Regions from separate parts of the Micromonospora musae genome, predicted to be linked through region 2. Evidence: riboswitches for the same ligand, from Rfam matches in the RefSeq annotation. Region 2 holds a riboswitch; each other region holds the start of a gene.
The links. A riboswitch is a leader RNA that binds a small molecule or an ion and turns the genes downstream of it on or off. The one in region 2 is predicted to bind cyclic di-AMP.

Region 1 (5,361 bases), on a different contig from region 2:
CCGCCACCCCGGCGACCGCCGGCTGACGTCGAACGTCTGCTGACCGCGAACGGCGGTTGAACGGAGCGACATGCGTGGTGACCTGTTCCGCAAGCTGATCGCTCGATGCCTGAGCATCGGGCTGGCCGTACTGGCCTTCCTCACCGCCGCGCTGACCGGCGCGACCGGCTGGGGCCTCGCGCTGGCGGTCGCCGCCCTCGCGGCGGCGGCCGTGGAGCGGCGGATCCGTCCCGGCGCGGACACCGCCGCCGAGACGACGTTGATCGCCGCGGCCGTGCTGGTCGCGTACGCACGACGGCTCGACCACGGGTTCGACCCGGCGCTGGCCGCCACCGCGCTCGCCCTGCTCGGGCTGGTGCTGCTGGTCGGGCCCTTGCGGCAGGCCGGCGACCTGGAGGTCCGCACCGCGAACCTGCCGGTGCGGTCCTGGGCCCCGCTGGTCGCCACGCACCTCGGCGACGCGCTGCTCGGGCTGCTCGCCGTGGTGGCGCTGGCCGCCGCGGCGACCCTGCCGGCGCTGACGGCGCTGGTGGCGGCCGTGCTGGTCGGCGCCGGCGCCGGTGCGGTCGGGGCGGACCTGGCCCGGCGACGCTTCCGGCCGTCCGCGTCGGGCGGGGCGACGGCGCGGGCGCTGCGCGCGTACGAACCGGAGTTCGTCCTCTACTTCTCCGCACCGCCCGGGTCGGAGTACCAGGTCACCATGTGGCTGCCGTACCTGGAGCGGATCGGCCGCCCGTTCCTGGTGGTGCTCCGCGAGCCGGAGTTCCTGGCGCCGGTCGCCGCCGCCACCACCGCCCCGGTGGTCTACTGCCCCACCCTGCGGGCGCTGGACGAGGTGCTGGTGCCGAGCCTGAAGGCGGCGTTCTACGTCAACCACGGCGCCAAGAACAGCCACTTCATCCGGTTCACCCAGCTGACCCACGTGCAGCTGCACCACGGCGACAGCGACAAGGCGCCGAGCGCCAACCCGGTCTCCGCGATCTTCGACCGGATCTTCGTGGCCGGGCAGGCCGCGATCGAGCGGTACGCGCGCGTCGGCGTGGAGATCCCGGCGGAGAAGTTCGTGGTGGTCGGCCGCCCGCAGGTCGAGTCGATCGAGGTTCGCACCGAGCGGCTGCCCGCGCTGACCCCCCGCACCGTCCTCTACACCCCGACCTGGACCGGCCACCACGCGGACGCCGACTACTGCTCGCTGCCGGTGGCCGAGCCGCTGCTGCGGCGGCTGCTGGACCGGGGCGCGACGGTCATCCTGCGCGCACACCCGTACACCACGCAGAACCCGGCGTCCGCCCGGCAGCTCGGCCGGCTGACCGAGCTGCTCGCCGCCGACCGGGCCCGGACCGGCCGGCAGCACCTCTGGGGCGCGGCCGCGAGCCGGGACCTGAGCCTGGTGGAGTGCGTGAACCGCTCCGACGCCCTGGTCTCCGACGTCTCCGGAGTCATCTCGGACTACCTCTACTCCGGCAAGCCGTTCGCGGTGACGGACATGGGGGCCGACGGCGACGCGTTCACCGAGCGGTTCCCGCTGGCGGCCGCCGGGTACGTGCTGCGCCGGAACATGGCCGACCTGGACGAGGTGCTGGACCGGTTGCTCGACACCGACCCGCTCTCCGCGCAGCGCTGGGAGACCCGGCGACGCTACCTCGGCGACTTCCCGGCCGAGTCGTACGCCGAGGCCTTCCTCGCCGCCGCCCGGCGCGAGCTGGAGCCGGCCGGACGGACGCCGACGCCGCGCGTCGGCCGGCCGGCCGCAGCGGAGGCGGCACCCCTGCCGACCGCCTGAGGCCGGCCGCTCAGCGGTACGACTCGACGAGCGCCAGCACCGCCTCCGGGTCCTCGACGTGGGCGTTGTGGCCGAGCCCGGCAAGCGTGGCGACCGGAACCCCGTAGCGCCGCAGCTGCGCGTCGGTGACCAACGGGTCGTGTTCGCCGCGCGCCAGCAGGATCGGCACGTCGGTGGCGGCGAGCAGCGCCGACAGGTCCGGCTCGCCGACCGCGAACGCCGCGGGGTCCATGGCCAGTCGCCAGCGCCCATCCACCTGGCGCAGCCCGGCCGTCACCCTCGGATCGTCGGGGGCGACCAGTCCGGCCAGCCCGGAGACCCGCAGGTAGCGCTCGGCGGCGGCGTCGCGGTCGGCGTACCAGGCGACCGGACGGGCGGCCAGCTCCCGCGCCTTCGCCAACTCGGCGCCGGACCAGACCGCCTTGATGCCGAGCCCGACGACAGCGGCGACCGGTAATCCGGCGTCCCGCGCGGCGAGCGTCAGGCCGACCACGCCGCCGAGCGAGTGCCCCAGCACGATCAGGCGGTCGTCCGGTGCGAGCGCCTCGGCCACCCGCTCGGCCAGCGTGCCGAAGTCGTAGGCGGGCAGCGGTGGTGAGGTGCCGTGGCCGGCGAGGTCCGGCGCCAGCCAGCGCCCCTCCCACCGGCGTTCCAGCAGGGCCGCCCAGGGCAGCCACACCTCGCCGGTCGCGCCCATGCCGTGCAGCAGCAGGAGCGCGGGCCGGCCGGGCGTACGGGCACCGGCGTCGGTCATGGACGCAGTCTGCCATCGCGGCGTCGGCAGGGCGAGGGTGGAGATCCGGTACGACGACGGGCGCCGGCCCCTTGATCAGGTGCCGGCGCCCGAGGTGAACGCGATCGTCAGGCGGAGTAACCGCGGGAGGTGATCCAGTTCGCCAGGTCGATCGTGGTGATCCAGTACGACGGCACCGCCGGGTTCGCCGAGTCGGCGATCTTCACGGTGCGGCCCTGGTCCCGGTAGCCGACGACGGCGATGTAGTGCCCGCCGCCGAAGGAGTGCCAGCCGCCGTCGGTGTCGACGGCGTCGCCGACGATGTTCGCGACCACGCCGCGCCCGTCGGTGATGGCGCGGACGATGTCGGCCTGGAGCCGGTCCATCTGGGCGGGACGCGGCGCGGTCGGGAACATGGTGGTCTTGTACGGGTTGCCCTTGACCACCGCGTTCAGCACCCGGGTGGTGTCCTCGGCGGAGTTGGTGCCCATCTCGGTGGTGCCGAGCTGCGTGGCGAGGTCGTCCTGGCCGCGCTCGATGCCGGTGGCGCTGAGCGCGTTGCGGGTGGCGGCGGGCCCGCAGTAGTAGAAGGTGGTCTGCGCCTGGTAGTCGTAGTCGAGGACCTTGCTCGACGGCGGCTTCGGCGGGGTCGGCTTGCGGGTCAGGTCGGGGTTCGCGGCCTTCTTCGCCGCCGGTGCGCCGGCGGTGGGCGAGCTGGCCGTGGGCGAGTCGGCCGCCGGTGTGGTGGGCTGCTGCTCGCTGAGCGAGGCGATGCCGGCGTCGCTGCGCAGTTCGGCCGCGACCGCGGCGGAGGCGCGCTGCGCGGCGGGCGCCTCGTCGGCGCCGTTGAGCAGGGCGCCGGTGGTGGTCGCCAGCACCAGCGCCGCGGCCGAGGCGGCGGCGATCTGGTACGGCCGCGCGGCGGCCAGGCGACGGAGCTGACGCTTCAGGGTGTGCTTCACGGTTCCTCCACGGTTCGGGGGTGAGCGACCGGCCGCCGTACCGGGAATCGGGTAGGCGTCACCGCGCGGACCTGGTCCGCGTGCGGTTGGTGGATCGCTCAGGGGATCGCCCGGTGGACCGGGCGGCGTGACGCGGGTGCCGGATCAGCTCGCCGCTACGAGGCGGGCGAGCGCGGGCACCGGGGCGCCGTGGAGGTTCGGGGACGGCCGAGGGGTGGGTTCGTGCACCACAGGGATGGAACTCCTTCCGGCACCGCCTACCGGGTTAGCTGACGGATTCGGGCGGGAAGATCGCCCTACCGCGGGCCGTGGCTCGCGGATTCACCCCGGACGTACATGTGGGTCCCCGGCTCGTGAAGAACAACGATTAGGCGGGTCGGCGCGGCGTCGCCTCTTGCGATCGGGTACCGCACCGGACGGGCCGACACTACTGGTCGACGAGGAGCCTGCCAACCCTTCGCCACCTGCTTAAACCTGTTCCGTCTGACAATTTTTCCGGGCGTTTGGCCGCTGACGGGACTCAATGGGACGGGCAGTTACGGCGGCGTTCGGGGGGCGCAACAGGACGGGCCGACGACAACCTTGTCAAAGGGCCGGGATGATTCGAACCGGCTGGACCCGCTGACCGTTTCCGGGCCGTTGTGACCGGGCTCACGGAGTTGCCGGCGGAATTCGACCGACATCCGCCGGCACGGCGATCAACTCCCACCCTGAGGTGCGGGGTCCGGACGACCGGGCCGCCCGATCTTCCAGGAGACGAGTCGGTCGGGGAGCGGCCCGGTCAGCCGACCCTCGCCGGGTGCCAACGGGCGGTCACCAGGCGGGCGGGGGCGGTGCTCGCCGGCCGGGTCGCCGTCGACCGGCCCGGCCGGACGCGGACCGCCGCCGCGTACGCCTCGGTGGCCAGCGCGCGGGCCGCCTCGGCGGCGAGTTCGGCGTCCCGCCAGGCGCGACGCTCCCGCTCCTGAGCGGCCCGGTATCCGGCCAGCCGGCCGTCCCGGACCACCCGGGCCAGGCGCACCTCCTGCTCGACCGGGTGCAGACGGGGATCCCAGCCGTCGCGGTGTCCGAAGACGTCGCCGAGTTGGCGCAGGGTGAGATCGCCCCGCCAGTACGCCGCCGTGGCCGCCCGGTGCAGGTGCCGCTCCCGGGCCGCGTACTCCGCTGGGGTGTGGGGCGTGCGGGGCGTCGGCAGGGCGCCCGCGCCGGCGAACCGGCGGGCGGCGCTGTCGGCCTCGTCGTACGCCGCCCAGGCCCGGTCCAGATCGGCCTGGGCGGTCGACCACGCGTCCCGTCTCCGTCGGGCGGTCTGCGCCGCGCCCGCGGCGGCGACCGCCACCTCCTCGGCGTACCGGCGCAGGTCTGTCGCCTCGGCCGTCGCCAACTCCCGGTCGGACGGCACGGTCGGGGCGCTCCGGTCGTCCTCCGGGCGGTCGCGTTCGGGGCGGGCGACCAGCACGGTGAGCACGATCAGGGCCAGTACCAGCAGGGCCGACCAGATGGCGGCGGCCTGCGGCACCTCGACGAGGAACTGGTAGAGGACGGTTTTCTCCATGTCGACACCTCGGGGCAGGCAGACGCGAATGCGGGAAGCCGCCCGGCCACCCGGGGCGGGGCCGACTCGGCCGCGCGGGGCGCCGGGGCGGGCGCGGTTGACGCGTTCGGCGGGCGCGGCGGGAGGGTTTCCTGCTCCCGCCGACGGGTCAGGCGCCGGGCGGGGCCCGGGGCGCTCGAACGGTCGGGATCGCGTTGCGCTGCGGGTGCGCCTCGGTGGCCGCGACGGCGACCGCGGCGGCCACCGGTGCGACCAGGGCGAACGGCTCGACTGTGACACCGGGCGCGGACGGTGCGGCGGCCGGCGGGCCGGCGGCCTCGGCGGTGCT
Region 2 (5,361 bases):
CGCCCTGCGCCCGCAGCTCGGCGACCGCGTCGCGCGCCTCGGGGCGCAGCTCGTCGGTGAGCGCCAGCGCACCGAGCACCCCGTCCGGCAGCCGCACCAGGTGCAGCACCACCGCGCCCCGGCCGGCCCAGTGGTCGGTTTCGGCGCGCAGCTCGTCGGGGAGGCGTACGCCCAGCTCGCGCAGGAGCGCCGGCCCGCCCACCGCGTACCTCCGGCCCGCCACGGTGGCCTCCACCCCACGGCCTGGCCGGGACCGGAACCCGGTGGCCGCGACGGCCCCACCACGCTCCCCCGCCGCCGCGACGATCGCCCGGGCCATCGGATGCTCGCTCTCCGCCTCGATTCCGGCGGCGAGCCGCAGCAGCTCGTCGGGCTCGATGCCGGGGACCGTGGCCAGGTCGGTCACCACGTGCTCGCCGCGGGTGAGGGTGCCGGTCTTGTCGAACAGCACGGCGTCGACGGTCCGCATCCGCTCCAGCGCCAGCCGGTCCTTGACCAGGATCCCGGACTTCGCGGCCACCGCCGTGGAGAGCGCGATCACCAGCGGGATCGCCAGACCGAGTGCGTGCGGGCAGGCGATGACCAGCACGGTGACGGCCCGGACCACCGCCTCGTCGCCCCGGCCCATCAACGTCCACGCCAGCACCGTCACCACGGCTGTCGCCATGGCGACGTAGAACAGCGCCGCGGCGAACCGGTCGGCCAGCACCTGGGCCCGCCCGCTGGACTGCTGCGCCTCGGCGACCATGCGTTGGATGCCCGCCAGCGTGGTCTGCTCCCCGACCGCCTCGACCCGGATCCGCAGCGCCGAGTCGGCGGCCACCGTGCCCGCCACCACCCGATCGCCGACGGACCGGGACACCGGCCGGGACTCCCCGGTGATCATCGACTCGTCCAGCTCGGCGGCGCCGTCCACCACGCGTCCGTCCGCCGGCACCCGGCCACCGGGCCGGACCAGCACCACGTCACCGACCCGCAGGCCGGTCACCGGCACCGGCTCGGTCCGGCCGTCCTCGGTGACCCGCTCGGCCTGGTCGGGCAGGAGTGCGGCGAGCGCCGCGAGCGCCCCGCGCGCCTGCCCGATCGCCCGCATCTCCTGCCAGTGTCCGAGCAGCATGATGGTGACCAGAGCCGCCAGCTCCCACCAGAAGTCCAGGTCGAAGGCGCCCAGGCTGGTGGCGAGCGACGCGCCGTACGCGACGGTGATCGCCATGGCGACGAGCAGCATCATGCCCGGCGCCCGGTCCCGCACCTCGCGTACCGCGCCGACCAGGAACGGCCAGCCACCCCACCAGAACACCACCGAGCCGAGCACCGGCCCGACCCAGGTGAGGCCCGGCGCGTCGAGCCGGTAACCGAGCCACTCCATGACCATGTGGCTGGTGACCACGACCGGCACGGTGAGCGCCAGACAGATCCAGAACCGCCGCCGGAACATCGCCGGGTCGTGGCCGGCGTGCTTGTCGTGGCCACCCCGGCCGTGGTCCGGCTCGGCTGCGCCCGGGTGGTGCGGTGACGGATCTGCGGCCATGAACCCAACATGCCCCGTCGGCCGCCGCCGTGGGGGCCTTCGCCGTCATGACGTGACACCGTCGGCGTGAACAGGCGCCGGAGGGTCGCCATGGTTAGCATTCCGACGATGACTCTCCGGATCTTTCGTGGCGGGGCGGTCCCGCGCCGCTGAGCCGATCGCCCCACCGGCACGTACCCTGCCCCGGATTCGTTGGGAGATTCGTAATGGGCGCCGACCACAGCCGTCCCGCACCGTCCACCCCACCGGGGGTGCGACGGATCCTCCTCGTGACGGTCGTCCCGCTCGTCCTCGCCACCGTGGTCGCCGCCCTGGTGCTCTGGCCCCGCGACGTTCCGGAGACGGAGGGCAGCGGCGATCCGGCCCGGTATCACGGCACCGTCACCCGGGTGGTGAGCGAGGCCTGCTCCCCGGTGTCGGAGACGCCGGAGGGGACGCCCGGTGGACGGCCACAGCGCTGCGGCACGGTGACCGTACGTGTGCAGGACGGCCCGGCCGCCGGTCAGCAGGTCGAGGCGCCGGTCCCGGACGGTCCGGGGGCACCGGTCGTCGAGGCGGGCGACGAGGTGATCATGGTGCAGCTGACCGATCCGACCGACCCCTCGTCGTCGAGTTGGAACGTCGCCGAGCACCAGCGCGGCCAGCCGCTCGTCTGGCTGGCGCTGATCTTCGCCGGGGCGATCGTCGCGTTCGGACGGTGGCGGGGCCTGGCCGCGCTCGCCGGCCTCGCCGCGAGCTTCGGCATCCTGCTCACCTTCGTCCTGCCCGGCATCGGCGCGGGGCACTCACCGCTGCTGGTCGCCGTGGTCGGCGCCGCCCTGATCATGTTCGTGGTGCTCTACCTGACGCACGGCGTGACCGCGCAGACCTCGGTCGCCGTGCTCGGCACCCTCGGCAGCCTGGTGCTCACCGGCGTCCTCGGCGCGGCTGCCACCGCCGCCACCCACCTCACCGGCTTCGGCAGCGAGGACGCCCTGACGCTCTCGATGTTCCGCGGCGACGTGGACCTGCGGGGCCTGCTGCTCGCCGGGATCATCATCGGGTCGCTCGGCGTGCTCGACGACGTCACGGTCACCCAGGCGGCCACGGTCACCGAGCTGGCCCACGCGAACCCGGGGTTGTCCCGGCTCCAGCTCTACCGGGCCGCGACCCGGGTCGGCCGCGCGCACATCGCGTCCACGGTGAACACCATCGTGCTCGCGTACGCGGGCGCCTCGCTGCCGCTGCTGCTCCTGCTCACCGCCGACTCGCGCCCGGTGGGTCAGCTCCTCACCAGCGAGTTCCTGGCCCAGGAGATCGTCCGTAGCGCGGTCGCGACGCTCGGGCTGATCGCCGCCGTCCCGCTCACCACCGGCCTGGCCGCGATCGTCACGACGGCCGGACGCTCAGTCGCCGCACCGGCCGACGGCGAGGCGAAGCCCACCCACCCGACCACCCGGCCCGCCCCGGACCGGAGCGACGTGTTGGAGGCGCTGGGCGCCGGGCGACACGACCCGAGCCCGATCCCACCCCCCGCCACCCCCGGTGGCCGGCCCGACCCGGACAGGAGAACGGAGAGCGCATGGTGACACTCCTCAACGTGACCGCGCAGGCTCGCCGGCCTGGCAGCTGCGCCACTGGTTACCCAGCGCTATGGCGAAATGACGCCTTTAGTCGGCATCCGGGCGTAGCTCCCCGGCCGGGCTCTCGGGTAACCTCGCTGCCGGTAACCGCCGAAGGCGCGCAGCGGCGCCTGCGGTACCACCGCCCAATCGCCGGACGGCGAGCCGGGAACCCAGGTACCTGGGGTGAGTCCGCGTCAGCGGTAGGGGCCACTTCCGCCCCGAACCCGTCAGCTAACCCGGTCGGCGGTCGACGGAAGGGAAAACTGTGACGGCACCCCTACGCCGCTGGTTGATACCCGTGGTGGCCGTGATCGCCGCGCTGACCGTGCTCGCCGGGCCCCTCCCGGCGTCCGCCGCACCCAAGCCGGCCGTTCCGTCCGGGCACGAGGACGACGACCCGCCACTGCTCACCGACGTCGTCGAGACGACGAACCGCAACTACACCGCGGCCAAGGCCAAGCTGGAGAAGTCCAAGAAGCGCCAGGTGGAGCTGGGCCTGGACGTCAAGCGGGCCGAGGCCGAGCTGAACGCGTTGGCGCCGCAGGTCGGCCAGGTCGCCGCCCAGTCGTACCGCACCGGTCGGATGGGCGCGGTCGGGATGTTGCTGTCGAGCAACGACCCGGACTCCTTCGTGGAGCGGGTGATGGGCCTCGACGAACTCAACATGGTCAACTCGCAGAAGCTGTCCCGGATCAACGAGGTCAAGCACCGCGCCGAGCTCGCCAAGCTGGCGATCGACACCGAGGTCCGCGAGCAGCAGAAGCAGGCCGCCATCATGGCCAAGCAGAAGCGCGAGGCGGACAAGGCCCTGGCCCTGGTCGGCGGAAAGGGCTTCACCGGCGGTCTCGTCTCGGCCACCTCGCCGGTGGCGAGGATGGGTCCCGGCCGGACGGCCGACGGCGACTGGAAGCCGATGTCGTGCAGTGAGCCCGACCCGACCACCTCGGGCTGCATCACGCCCCGCACGCTGCACGCCTACAAGGAGGTCAAGCGAGCCGGCTTCAACCGGTTCGTCGGCTGCTACCGACCGGGCGGGCCGTGGGAGCACCCGAAGGGCCGGGCCTGCGACTGGTCCCTGCAGAAGAGCGGCTTCTCGCCCTGGCACAACGACGACACCCGGATGTACGGCAACAACGTCGCCGCGTTCCTCATTCGCAACGCCGACCGGCTCGGCATCTACTACGTGATCTGGAACCGGCAGATCTGGTTCCCGGCCACCGGCTGGAAGTCCTACAGCGGCCCGTCCAACCACACGGACCACGTGCACATGTCGCTGCTGTAGCGACCGGTTGAGAACGGCAAGGGCCGCCCCGCATTCGCGGGGCGGCCCTCTCGCTTCTCCTGGCGTCGTGGAGGGTGTCAGCCCGCCGTCGGATCCGCGCCCGCCGCGGGCGGAAGCACCCCGGCGACCTGACGGACCTCGCCGGCGGCGAGCCGGTACGACATGCCGACCACCCCGCACCGCCCGGCCTCGACCTCGGCGGCCAGCACTGCCGAGTTCTCGAGCAGCGCCTCGACGGTCTGCGCGATGTGGAGGTCGATGATCCGGTCGAGGTCGTCGACCCCCTCGGCGGCGGCGCGACGCAGGCTGGGCAGCACGGCGTCCACCACCGCGCCCAGGTGACCGGGGGGCTGCGTGCCGGTGTCGAGCGACTCCCGGGCCGCCTTCACGGCCCCGCACGAGTCGTGCCCGAGCACCACGACCAGCGGCGCGCGCAGCACCGTGACCGCGTACTCGACGCTGCCCAGCACCTCCGGCCCGGTGGTGTGCCCGGCCGTACGCACCACGAAGAGGTCGCCCAGCCCACGGTCGAAGATGATCTCGGCGGCGAGGCGGGAGTCGGAGCAGCCCACGATCACCGCGAACGGGTGCTGCTCGTCGGCGACCGCGGCCCGGTGGCCGGCGTCCTGGTTGGGGTGGCTCGGGGTGCCGGTGACGAAGCGGTGGTTGCCCTCGATCAGCTCGGCGAGCGCCTGCTCCGGACGCAGCACCGGCGTTTCGGGTCCACTCATCCCCGCACCTCGACTTCCTATGCGATCGGTGTGATCACCCACGGTGACCGCCGCGGGCTCCCGTCCACGGTCACACCCACCCGGAGACACGTCAAGGTATACGTGATTTGCGTTTCAGGTATTCGCGGACGGGTCACGATCGATGGAATCGGAGGGATGGGCCGGGCCCTACGATGACGGCCATGGCGACGAGCGCGAGCGGGTACGGCGGCA
Region 3 (5,361 bases), on a different contig from region 2:
CGAGGCCCTGCTCCTCGATGGGGGCGCCCTCCGGCTCGGGGCCGACGTGGTCGGTGGTGCCCGCACCGTGGGTCTTGCCGAAGGTGTGGCCGCCGGCGATCAGGGCGACGGTCTCCTCGTCGTTCATCCCCATCCGACCGAACGTCTCGCGGATGTCCCGGGCCGAGGCGAGCGGGTCCGGGTTGCCGTTGGGGCCCTCGGGGTTGACGTAGATGAGGCCCATCTGCACCGCGGCGAGCGGCTGCTCCAGGTCCCGGTCCCCGGTGTAGCGCTCGTCGCCGAGCCAGGTGGTCTCGGGGCCCCAGTAGACCTCCTCGTCCGGCTCCCAGACGTCCTCGCGGCCACCGGCGTAGCCGAAGGTCTTGAAGCCCATCGACTCGAGGGCGACGTTGCCGGCGAGGATCATGAGGTCGGCCCAGGAGAGGCTCTTGCCGTACTTCTTCTTGACCGGCCACAGCAGGCGGCGGGCCTTGTCGAGGTTGCCGTTGTCCGGCCAGCTGTTCAGGGGTGCGAAGCGCTGCTGGCCGGCGCCGGCACCGCCACGGCCGTCGCTGATGCGGTAGGTGCCCGCGCTGTGCCAGGCCATGCGAACGATGAACGGGCCGTAGTGGCCGAAGTCGGCCGGCCACCACTCCTGCGAGGTGGTCAGGGCCTGCGCGATGTCCTGCTTGACGGCGGCCAGGTCGAGGGACTTGAACGCCTCGGCGTAGTCGAACTCCACCCCGAGCGGGTTCGCCACGGCCGGGTTCTTGGCGAGGATCTTCAGGTTGAGCCGGTTCGGCCACCAGCCGCGGTTACCGCCGCCCTGGGTCGGGTGGGGGGCGCGTCCGTGCGCGACCGGGCAGCGTGACTCGCTGCCCGCCTCCGCGTCGTGGACGACGGCGTCGTGGTTCTCGGACATCGGGTTCCTTCCGTGCTTACTTCTCAGGGGGATCAGGTGTTGCTCGGGACGGACCGGCCGGGGCGAACGGCCCCGGTGGCCGGCCTGGGTCTCGCCGATCGTGGAGCCGTGGTCGTCGGCGGCGGTCAGGCCGGTTGCGGGTCCGGGTCGGGGCACGAATGCGTATGCACCGCGCGCCCGGGAGTCTTCTTCGTTTTCTGGAATCAGTCAAGATAATGGGCTGGACGTCACTCGGCCTGCCCTGCCGACGCCGGTTGGGAGTCCTTCCGGATCCTCGACGGCCCGCATAGGGTGAGGGCCCGGCGAGAGGATCATGCATGGACGCGGCGCAAGCCATCTCGTTGGTGGCGAACTGGATCCGGTCCCACGGCCTGGACTACCCGACCGAAGGACTGGCGGCGGATCGCTTCGAGGCGGGCTGGAGCGTGTACGCGCCGGTCATCGTCGACGAGAGTGACCCGATGGCGTTCCTCGACATGCCGGTGGGGCGGTCGGTGTTCCTGGTCGGAGACTCCGGCCGCATCGAGGAGGTCTCCTCCTCCGTCCCTCCCCAGGCGGCGCAGGACCGGTTCACGACGCAGGAGATCGCGAACGCGCACGCCTCCGCCGGGTCGGACGAGGCACAGTTCATGGCCGAGTTCGAGCGGGCGTTCCACCAGGCCGCGGCGGGGCATCCGCCGGCCGTCAGCAGCTTCACCGTGGTCGACGGTTCACCCGACGAGGCCGCCATCGCCGCGGAGGCGTCCCGGCTGCTCGAGCCGATCGCCCAACAGCTGGCCCAACTCGGACCGCCCGGCTGGGACCGGCTCTCGGCGGAATTCGCCTTCACCGTCTCCGCCGAGGTCGCCCAGCTGTGGTTCTTCTCCGGCGACAGGTCGGCGGCGGCGCCCGTGCCGTTGAGCATCGGCGAACTGGTTCGCCACCAACGCGACGTCGCCGCGCAGATGCCGGCCGGGCCGTGGTGGCGGCTGCTGCTGACCGTCACGAACCGCGGTGTGCTGACCGTGGAGTACGACTACGGCGACCAGCCCTTCCCCGACGACCAACTGTTGACCGCCGACCACTACCGCAACGACCTGGCCGCCTACCCCCGCCCGCGGGTACCGGTCTGGCTCGCCGGATACGTCGCCGGGCCCGCCGCCCAGGGACGCGATCCGCAGCGGGCGGCCGCCGCAGCCGCCACCGGCCGCAACGGCGTCGCCGTCGACGGCGTCCCCCAACTGGCGGACGTCTGGGCCCGATGGGCGGCGCTCTCCGCCGTGTACGTCGGCGTCAGGTCGGATTGGGGTCCGCGGATCTTCCCCGGCCACGCCTGGTACGAGAGCGACCGTCGCAGCGGCTCGGTCCTCTTCGTGCTCCCCGGTGAACGCGCGGTCCTCTCCGGCGGGAAGTGGGACTCTCCCCTGCTCGAAGCCGCCTACAACGGCGGCCGGCCGCTGCCCGACCTCTACTCCGGAGCGCCCGCCTGGGTCACCGACAGCGTTCTCAACACCCGCAACCGCAATGGGCTGTTGACGTTCTGCCTCTGGTGGGTCGGTGGCCGCTGGCACCGGGGAGCCACCGACACGTCCGGTGAACTCGACGTGCCCCTTCCGCCGGTCCGGAGTTTCGACGAGACGGTGCGCGCGATGACCAGCCAGACCGGTCCTGGCACCGACCCCGCCTGCGCGGCCCTGCTGACCGCCATCGGTAACGGCGGGGCGACCGCGCACCACGTGGCGGCGCTCTTCACCCGCGTCCCCGGGGCCGATGTCGGCGCCGCCGTCAACCAGCTCAGCCTCGCCGGGCTGCTGACCGCCTGAGCGCCGCCGACTGCTCGGCGTTCAGGCGGCTCAGGGTCGGCCGGACCGCTCGGCTGGACGGCGCGGTGGACGACGAGCCGCGGCCGTCGGGGTCGGTCGGACCGACCCCGACCACCCACGGCCGGCGACCCGGATCCGGAGATCAGGAAGCCACGCGCTGCGGGCTCAGACGGCGAGACGCTGACCCGGGAAGATCAATCCCGGGTCGTCGCCGACCACTCGCTTGTTGCGCTCGTACAGGGCGTGCCAGCCGCCGGCCACGTGCTGCGCCGCGGCGATCTCCGAGAGGGTGTCCCCCGGCTTCACCACGTACGTCTCGCCGCCGGGGGTCGACGTGTCGTGCTGCCGGGTGCCGGTGGTGGACTTCGTCTCGCCGCCCGAGGGGCGCTTCGACGCGCCGGTCGACTTCGACGACGTCGAGCCCCCCTCCTTGCCGCAGGTCGGCCACGCGCCGATGCCCTGACCGTCGAGCACCTTCTCGGCGATCGCGATCTGCTCGGCACGGGAGGCGAGGTCGGCGCGGGCGGCGTACTTCGTGCCGCCGTACCCCTCCCAGGTGCTCTGGGAGAACTGCAGGCCACCGAAGTAGCCGTTCCCGGTGTTGATGTGCCAGTCGCCGCTGGACTCGCACTGGGCGATGGCGTCCCAGTTGACCGCCGCCTGTGCGGGGGCGGCACCGAAGAGCGCGACGGCGCCGGTGATCGCGCCGGCGGCCAGGGTGCCCACGGCGAGGCGACTGGCGGTGACGGCACGGTGACGGGGATGGTAGGCAGATGCCATTGGTTTCCTCCACGCCGACGAGGTGAGCTGTCGGGTTCGGACTGAGGAGCCCGGCCGCACGATGGGCGGCTTCACCCCGAGGCGCCGCCCTGACCTGGGAGGCGGGCGACGCCGGGAAACGGTGGGTCCCCCGCTCCTGCCCGGGTGACGTTCCGACGACCGGCGGCAGGATTTGGCGTTACCGGTCGCGGTGTTCGCGTCGGCGAACCCGACCGACGCTAGGCACCATTCGCGACGATTGCCCACTTCCTGTGAAGTTCTTCACCGGGTCGCGCGGGGCGGCCGGCGCTCGAGTTGCGCGCCTCGCCCGGCTGTGCGGCAGTGACGAACCGGACGCTTCCGGCGGGACCGAACCGTCCGACAGGGAGGATGGTCACGACCTGCCCACCGAACGACGACCAGACGTGACATCGCCGGTCGCGCCGCGCGAATCAGATCGCCAGCAGCCGACCAACTCCCGGCACCCCCGACATGTCAAACAGATGCGCATGCTCTGATGTCTTCATGATCAATCCAACTCCCCTGATGAATCTCGTCGCCGGTGTCTGGGGCTTCAAGACTCTCGCCGTCGGCGTCGAGCTCGGCCTGTTCACCCGGCTCGCGGGCGGGCGCACCATCACCGTGGGCGAGGCAGCCGCCGAGTTCGGTCTGGCCGAGCGCCCGGCGGACATGCTGCTGGCGGCGTGCGCCTCACTCGGCCTGCTGGAGCGCTCCGGCGCGGGCTACCGCAACTCCGAACTCGCCGAACAGTTCCTGGTCGAGGGGCGCCCGTACTACTTCGGCGGCCAGATCCGCTACTCCGACCTGCGTACGTATCTGCCGTGGCATCGAATCTCCGAAGCGCTGCACACGGACCGGCCGCTGACCTGGGACCCGCAGAGCCAGCAGTCGATGTTCGATACCAGCGACCCGGAGATGATCAGCCAGTTCTGGGACGCGATGTACTCCACGTCCAGCTTCACCGCGCGGGCCCTGGCCGGCGCGTACGACTTCGGCGCGCACCGATCGCTGCTCGACGTCGGAGGCGGGGCTGGAGCATTCCCGATCGAGCTGTGCCGGACCCTGCCCGAGCTGCAGGCGACCGTGCTCGACCTGCCGCATGTCTGCGTACGAGCCGAGGAGCGGATAGCGGCCGCCGACCTGAGCGACCGGATCGGCACCGTCGCCGGTGATTTCCTCGCCGCCCCCGCACTGCCGCAGGGATACGACGTCATCCTGCTGAGCATGATCCTGCACGACTGGGACGAGCCCACGAACCGGGCGTTGCTGGCGAAGTGCCACGCCGCGCTGCCACCCGGCGGGGCTGTCGTCATCTGCGAGCTGCTGCTCAACGACGAGCGCACCGGCCCGCCGTCGGCGGCACTGATGGGCATGAACATGGTGGTCGAGACGGAGGGCGGCCGTAACTACTCCCGCGCCGAGTACGCGACCTGGCTCACCGACACCGGTTTCGTCGACATCCGCACGGTGCTGTTCGACGCTCCGGGCGCCAACGGCGCGGTGGTGGCCCGCCGGGCCTGACCGCGGGACGGTGGGTGCGGCGGCCGGATGCTTTCGCCCGGCCGCCGCCGGGCCCACGCGCCTGCGCCACCGGCGATGACCGTACGGCACCAGGACACTGCGGACGGTGATCCGCGGTGGTCATCGGGGCGTACCTCCCGTGATGACTGCGACAGGTGGGCGGTCAAAGCTGGGGTGGACCGGGCCGCGTCGGCAACAATCCGGAACGGAGACCCCGGCAGCTCAGCGCCCAGCCACCGGGGTTTACCGGGGGGAGACAGTGGTGAAGGTAGGGCGGACACGAACCCGAGGGGGACAGCCATGTCCGAAACAAGCCGTAGCGAGGCCGTCACAGATCGCCCTGACGAGGTGACCGAC
Region 4 (5,361 bases), on a different contig from region 2:
CCCCGATCGGGCTCGACAACCCTCTCGTCGAGGCCGGAGAGGTCCACGTCGCCGGCTTCGCTGACGCCGCCGACCGGCTGCGGAGTCCCACCGGCTGATCGCCCGGCCGACAGGCACCCGAAGCCGCGGTATGCGCTCCGGAGGCCGCTCAGCCGTTGCCACCTCGCCCCTGGTGGGTGAGGATCGGGCGACCGGCGACGGCGGGAGACGGTGTGCTCAGGCGGGACTCCTTCAGCTACAGCGTCCAGGCGCGCTGCTCGCCGTCGGACGCCGCCGCGCTCCTCGGCGACCTCGACCGGCAGGGCGAACTGCACCCGCTGATCGTCCGGGTCCGCCGGCTTCCGCCCCGCCCCGGCGCGCGGGCCAGCTACACCGTCAGCGACCGGCTCACCGCCGGACCGGTGCGGTTCCGGGTGCGGTACCAGGCCGACGTGCTGGTCCAGGCGGAGGACGAGATCGTGACGGTGGCCCGGCAGTGGCCGGCCACCACCGTGCGCAGCCGCGCCCTGCTCCACACCGAGGCGGACGGGCAGCTGCGCATCGACGTCGAGATCACCCTCGCCGCGCCCGCGCCGCTCTTCGCGTACGCCTTCCGGCAGGCCCGCGCCGCGCACCTGACACTGGCGAACCGGCTCGCCGGTGCGCTCGACCGCGACCGGAAGGGACCGCCCGCCACGTCCTGACAGACGCCGGGGGTTTGGTGGAGCCGGTCAGGCGCCCGCGCGGCCGGCCACCGGCGAGCGCCGGCCCGGCGCGGGCGACCCGGTCCGGCGCATCCGCCCCCACGGCTTGTACGTGGAGAGCACCGTCGCGATGACCATCAGGCCGGTCGACACGGCGGGCGCGATCACCAGGTCGGCCCGGTCCCGCGCCGGGAGGGCGGCCCCGAGCTCGCCCGCGGCGCGCAGGTTCGGGGTGAGCAGAAAGAGCACCAGCACGACCATCGCCGTGGTGATCAGCAGCTTCACCAACACCCAGCGGTACCGGAGGAGCTTCCACGGGGTCAGCAGGGCGCTGGCCACGCCGACCGTCCACACCGCGACGGCCAGCGGGGCGAAGAGCACCGTGCCGATCAGCGCGGCCACCGGATAGACCACGTCCGGGTCGGCGCCGCGCAGCACCGCCACGCCGAGGGTGAGCAGGACCAGGTCCGCGCCGAGCCACCCCAGCGAGGTGACCAGGTGCAGCGTGAGCAGCGCCTTGCGCGCGGTGGGCGGTGTTCGGGTCATGCCCGTGATGCTGCCCGCGCGGACCGGCCGGATCGTCCGCCGAGCGACGACATCCCGGGTACGTCCCGCGACGTACCGCCTCCGGCGGTGCGGGTGGCCGGACCGGGCCACCCGCGGCCGCGAGGTCAGTACACCGAGAGGTGCACGTGGTTCGTGTGGTCGCTCGACGGGTCTCCGCCCGCCCCGCTGTACGACTTCCATCCGCTGCTGGGCAGCCAGATCTGCCGGTACCAGATCACGTAGAGCACCGCGAGCCGGTCGGAGTTGCGGATGAAGTACGCGGCCAGGTTGTTGCCGTACGTCTTGTCGCCGCCGGTGGCGTCGCCGCCGAACCCGTTCTTCTGCGCGGCGAAGTCGCAGGCCCGGCCCTTGGGGTGTTCGCCGGAGCCGCCGTTTCGGTGGCAGGAGACGTAGCGGGTGAAGTCGGCCGCCTTGGCCTGGTTGAGCGCGTGCAGCATGCGTGGGGTGATGCAGCCGCTCGCTGGTGTCGGGTCGTTGACGCTGCACGACTCCTTCGGCCAGGAGCCGTCGGGGTTGCGGGGCGCCGGTGCGGCGTTCGCGGTGGAGGTGCCCCGGTTGGAACCTCCGGCCGTGGCGCGGACCGTGTTGGCGTTGGCCACCTCGATGGCCCGCTCGGCCTGTTGCTTGCGCTTCGCCATCACGGCGACCTGCTTGCGCTGCTCCTTGATCTCACCGTCCAGCGCGGCGCGGGTCCGGTTCGCCGTGTCCCGGGTCTCCATCAGCTCGCGCAGCACCCGGTCCTCGTTGGCGGCTACGGCGTCCAGGGCGGCGGCGCGGTCCATGAAGCCGTCCGGGCTGGTGCTGTTGAGCAGCGCCGAGATGGTGCCGAGCCGGCCGGTGCGGTAGGCGACCCCGGCGATCTCGCCGACCTTGCCGCTGCGCTGCGCCAGTTCGGTGTCGGTCGTCCGGAGCTGCGCGGTGAGCTGCTGCTGCCGCTGGGTCGAGCGGGCGAGGGCCGCCTTCGCGTCGAGCCAGCCCTTGCTCGCCGCCTCCAGTTGGGCGCGGAGCGCGGGGGTGCCGCCCTCGGCGTCGTTGCTGGGAACCGCGGCGGGCAGGGCCGCTGGGGGAGTGGACGCGGTGGCGGTGCCGGGGCTGAGCGCGACGGCGAGGGCGAGCGTCGCGGCGATCAGGGCCACCATCCGGGCGGCGCGTCGTCGTACGGGTGCCACTACTGGCATGCGCATGTCCTTCCGCCAGCCGACCGGGTTAGCTGACGGGTTCGGGACGGAAGATCCCTACCGCTCGCGCGGATGCACCCCAGGAACGTGGTTCCCCGGCTCGCCGAACGTCGGCGATTAGGCGTTGGCCGCCGCCGGCGCCCGTGAGCGCCACCTACCGGAGGCCGGAGCCGAGACTACCGGGGCCAGCGAGCCCTACGCAGCAGATGTGACTCTCGGTGCTGCTGTGGTCACCGATAATTCCGGCATATCGGACAATACACTCCCAGAATTAAGGATGTGCTCATTACCACTCACAGGACCCGCAGGCCCCGGGTGCCGCGCCCGGCTCGATCTGCAACGTGGCGTGCTCGATGTGGAAGTCCTCGTGCAGGGCGGTCCGCGCGGCGGTGAGCACCGTGCCGACGTCGGCGCCGGAGGCCATGGTGAGGTGCGCGGAGGCGACCTCCATGCCCGAGGTGAGCGTCCAGACGTGCAGGTCGTGGACGCCGGCCACACCGGGCACGGCCGCGAGCCGATCGTGCACCGCCGTCACCTGGAGGTGCTTCGGCGCGGCCTGGACGAGGATGCGGACCGCCGCCCGGCCGAGCTTCCAGGTGCGCGGCAGGATGAACACGCCGATGGCGATCGCCACCAGCGGGTCGGCCCACCACCAGTCGGTGACCGTGATGAGCAGCGCCGCGCCGATCACGCCGAGCGAGCCGAGCAGGTCGCCGAGCACCTCGAGGTAGGCGCCCTGGAGGTTGATGCTCTCCTTTGCCCCGGGCCGCAGCAGCAAGAAGGCGACCACGTTGGCCAGCAGGCCCAGCACGGCCACCGCCAGCATCGGGCCGGCGAGCACCTCCGGCGGGTCGCCGAAGCGGCCGACGGCCTCGATCACCACGTAGACGGCGACCCCGGAGAGCAGGACGGCGTTGGCGAGCGCGGCCAGCACCTCGAGTCGGTAGAGCCCGAAGGTGCGCTGCGGGTCCCGGTTGGCGTGCCGGGTCGCGGTGATCGCGGCGAGGGCCATGCCGATGCCGAGCACGTCGGTGAACATGTGCCCGGCGTCGGAGAGCAGGGCCAGCGAGCCGGTGCGGAGGGCGGCCACAGCCTCGACCACCATGAGGACGGCCAGCAGTCCGAATGCCGCCCAGAGTCGGCCACGGTGATGCTGGGCGGCGTTCGCCACCGTCTCCTCGTGGCCATGACCCGCGCCCACGAAACCACCCTCCGTCGACGGTTCGGACCGGTCAAACATATGCTCACATCGCAATGTATGCAACCGTCGGCCATGCGCGACGGCCGAACCGAGAAGTCGGGGAACGTCAGCCGGTCGGGTCGACCGTGCTCAGCCGCTGGGTGGCGCGGGAGAGCGCCACGTAGAGCGTCCGGACGCCCGAGCCGGGATCCGCCCGGATCTCGCTCGGCGCGACCAGCACCACCCCGTCGTACTCCATACCCTTCGCCTCCAGGCTGGTCACCACCTGGAGGCGGGACCCGCCCCGCGCGCCGAGCCAGCCGGCCACCTCGTTCCGGCGGGGCACCGGCGTGATCACCCCGACCGTCCCCTCCACCTCGTCCAGCAGCGTCGCGGCCGCCGCCACCGTGGCGCTCTCCAGCTCCGCCACCGGCACCGCCAGCTCGACCGGCTCGACGCCGGTGGAGCGGACCGCGGTGGGCAGCGCCAGGTCCGGGTCGAGCCGGCGGATCTCGGCCGCCGCCACCGCGAAGATCTCCGCCGAGTTGCGGTAGTTGGTGGTGAGCGTGAAGTGGTGCCGGCGGCGCCGGCCCAGCGCCTGGTCCCGGGCCCGGGTCAGCTCCGCCGGATCACCGGTCCACGCCGTCTGCGCCGGATCGCCCACCACCGTCCAGGACGCCAGGCGGCCGCGGCGACCGATCATCCGCCACTGCATCGGCGAGACGTCCTGCGCCTCGTCCACCACCACGTGCGCGTACTCCCGGTAGTCGGCCGGGCGCTCCCGCGCCGCCTCCCGGGCCGCCCGCTGCCGGTCGGCGTAGGTGCTCAGCTCACGCACCCCGCCGGCCAGCTGGAACGGATCCCGCTTCGCCCGGGCCGGCCGCACCGGCTTGCCGAGCAGCGCGTCGAGCTCGTCCAGCAGCGCGATGTCGGCGATCGTCAGCCCCTCGCCGTCCAGGGTCCGGTACGCATTCGTCAGCAGCCGGATCTCCGCCCCGGAGAGGACGCCCCCGGCGTACCGGCGCAGCCGCTCGGGGCTCGCCAGCCAGCCCAGCACGTGCCGGGGGTGCAGCCGCGGCCACCAGGCCTTGAGGAACTCCCGGAACTCCGGCCGGTCGGCGATCTCGTCCTCGAAGGCGCGCTGCTCCGGCAGCCTGCCGATGTTCAGCCGGCGAGCCTGCGCCCAGAGCGCCGCGAAGACACCGTCGAAGCCTGCCCGGCGCACCTCGTTACGGCGCGCGCCCCGCGGCAGCGCACGATCCCGGATCGCGTCCAACTCCCGCCGCTCCAGCCGCAGCAGTTCGCCGCGGTAGAGCAGGCGCAGCTCCGTCGGCCCACCCGGTACGGCGTCCCGGGCCGCGCGCTCCAGCACCCGGCGCATCCGCAGCGAGCCCTTCACCGCGGCGACCTCGGGCGGGTCGGTCCGGGTCGCCGTCATCCCGGGGAAGAGCGTGCCCAGGGAGTGCAGGGTGGCGGTCTCCTCACCGAGGGAGGGCAGCACCGAGGCGATGTACTCGACGAAGACCGAGGAGGGGCCGACGACCAGGATGCCGCCTCCGGCGTACCGGCTGCGGTCGGAGTAGAGCAGGTAGGCCGCCCGGTGCAGGGCGACGGCCGTCTTGCCGGTGCCGGGGCCGCCGGAGACGATCGTGACTCCGGAGCCGGGGGAGCGGATCGCCTCGTCCTGCTCCCGCTGGATGGTCGCCACGATGTCCCGCATGCCCCGGCCGGTGGCCCGGGAGAGCGTGGCGAG

Region 1: it holds a riboswitch for cyclic di-AMP, as region 2 does, so the genes downstream of both, D7147_RS26860 (C39 family peptidase) here and D7147_RS02490 (coiled-coil domain-containing protein) in region 2, are expected to answer to the same signal.
Region 3: it holds a riboswitch for cyclic di-AMP, as region 2 does, so the genes downstream of both, D7147_RS22055 (LysM peptidoglycan-binding domain-containing protein) here and D7147_RS02490 (coiled-coil domain-containing protein) in region 2, are expected to answer to the same signal.
Region 4: it holds a riboswitch for cyclic di-AMP, as region 2 does, so the genes downstream of both, D7147_RS16625 (coiled-coil domain-containing protein) here and D7147_RS02490 (coiled-coil domain-containing protein) in region 2, are expected to answer to the same signal.

The regions. Positions count from the first base shown of each region.
Region 1 covers NZ_RAZS01000012.1:49,156-54,516, forward strand. Annotated here, with positions in the region: gene D7147_RS26845 (bifunctional cytidylyltransferase/SDR family oxidoreductase) at 1-26, shown strand, start outside; gene D7147_RS26850 (CDP-glycerol glycerophosphotransferase family protein) at 71-1,783, shown strand; gene D7147_RS26855 (alpha/beta fold hydrolase) at 1,794-2,537, opposite strand; gene D7147_RS26860 (C39 family peptidase) at 2,645-3,478, opposite strand; cyclic di-AMP (ydaO/yuaA leader) riboswitch at 3,718-3,862, opposite strand; gene D7147_RS26865 (hypothetical protein) at 4,260-5,033, opposite strand; gene D7147_RS26870 (hypothetical protein) at 5,182-5,361, opposite strand, start outside.
Region 2 covers NZ_RAZS01000001.1:524,883-530,243, forward strand. Annotated here, with positions in the region: gene D7147_RS02480 (heavy metal translocating P-type ATPase) at 1-1,531, opposite strand, end outside; gene D7147_RS02485 (YibE/F family protein) at 1,738-3,099, shown strand; cyclic di-AMP (ydaO/yuaA leader) riboswitch at 3,266-3,397, shown strand; gene D7147_RS02490 (coiled-coil domain-containing protein) at 3,401-4,417, shown strand; gene D7147_RS02495 (carbonic anhydrase) at 4,495-5,148, opposite strand; partial or broken gene D7147_RS02500 (helix-turn-helix transcriptional regulator) at 5,322-5,361, shown strand, end outside.
Region 3 covers NZ_RAZS01000008.1:7,868-13,228, reverse strand. Annotated here, with positions in the region: gene katG (catalase/peroxidase HPI) at 1-901, opposite strand, end outside; gene D7147_RS32735 (hypothetical protein) at 1,219-2,703, shown strand; gene D7147_RS22055 (LysM peptidoglycan-binding domain-containing protein) at 2,869-3,483, opposite strand; cyclic di-AMP (ydaO/yuaA leader) riboswitch at 3,481-3,671, opposite strand; gene D7147_RS22050 (methyltransferase) at 3,988-5,004, shown strand; gene D7147_RS22045 (hypothetical protein) at 5,305-5,361, shown strand, end outside.
Region 4 covers NZ_RAZS01000005.1:411,973-417,333, reverse strand. Annotated here, with positions in the region: gene D7147_RS16635 (SRPBCC family protein) at 213-683, shown strand; gene D7147_RS16630 (hypothetical protein) at 711-1,229, opposite strand; gene D7147_RS16625 (coiled-coil domain-containing protein) at 1,355-2,419, opposite strand; cyclic di-AMP (ydaO/yuaA leader) riboswitch at 2,433-2,562, opposite strand; gene D7147_RS16620 (cation diffusion facilitator family transporter) at 2,715-3,629, opposite strand; gene D7147_RS16615 (HelD family protein) at 3,736-5,361, opposite strand, start outside.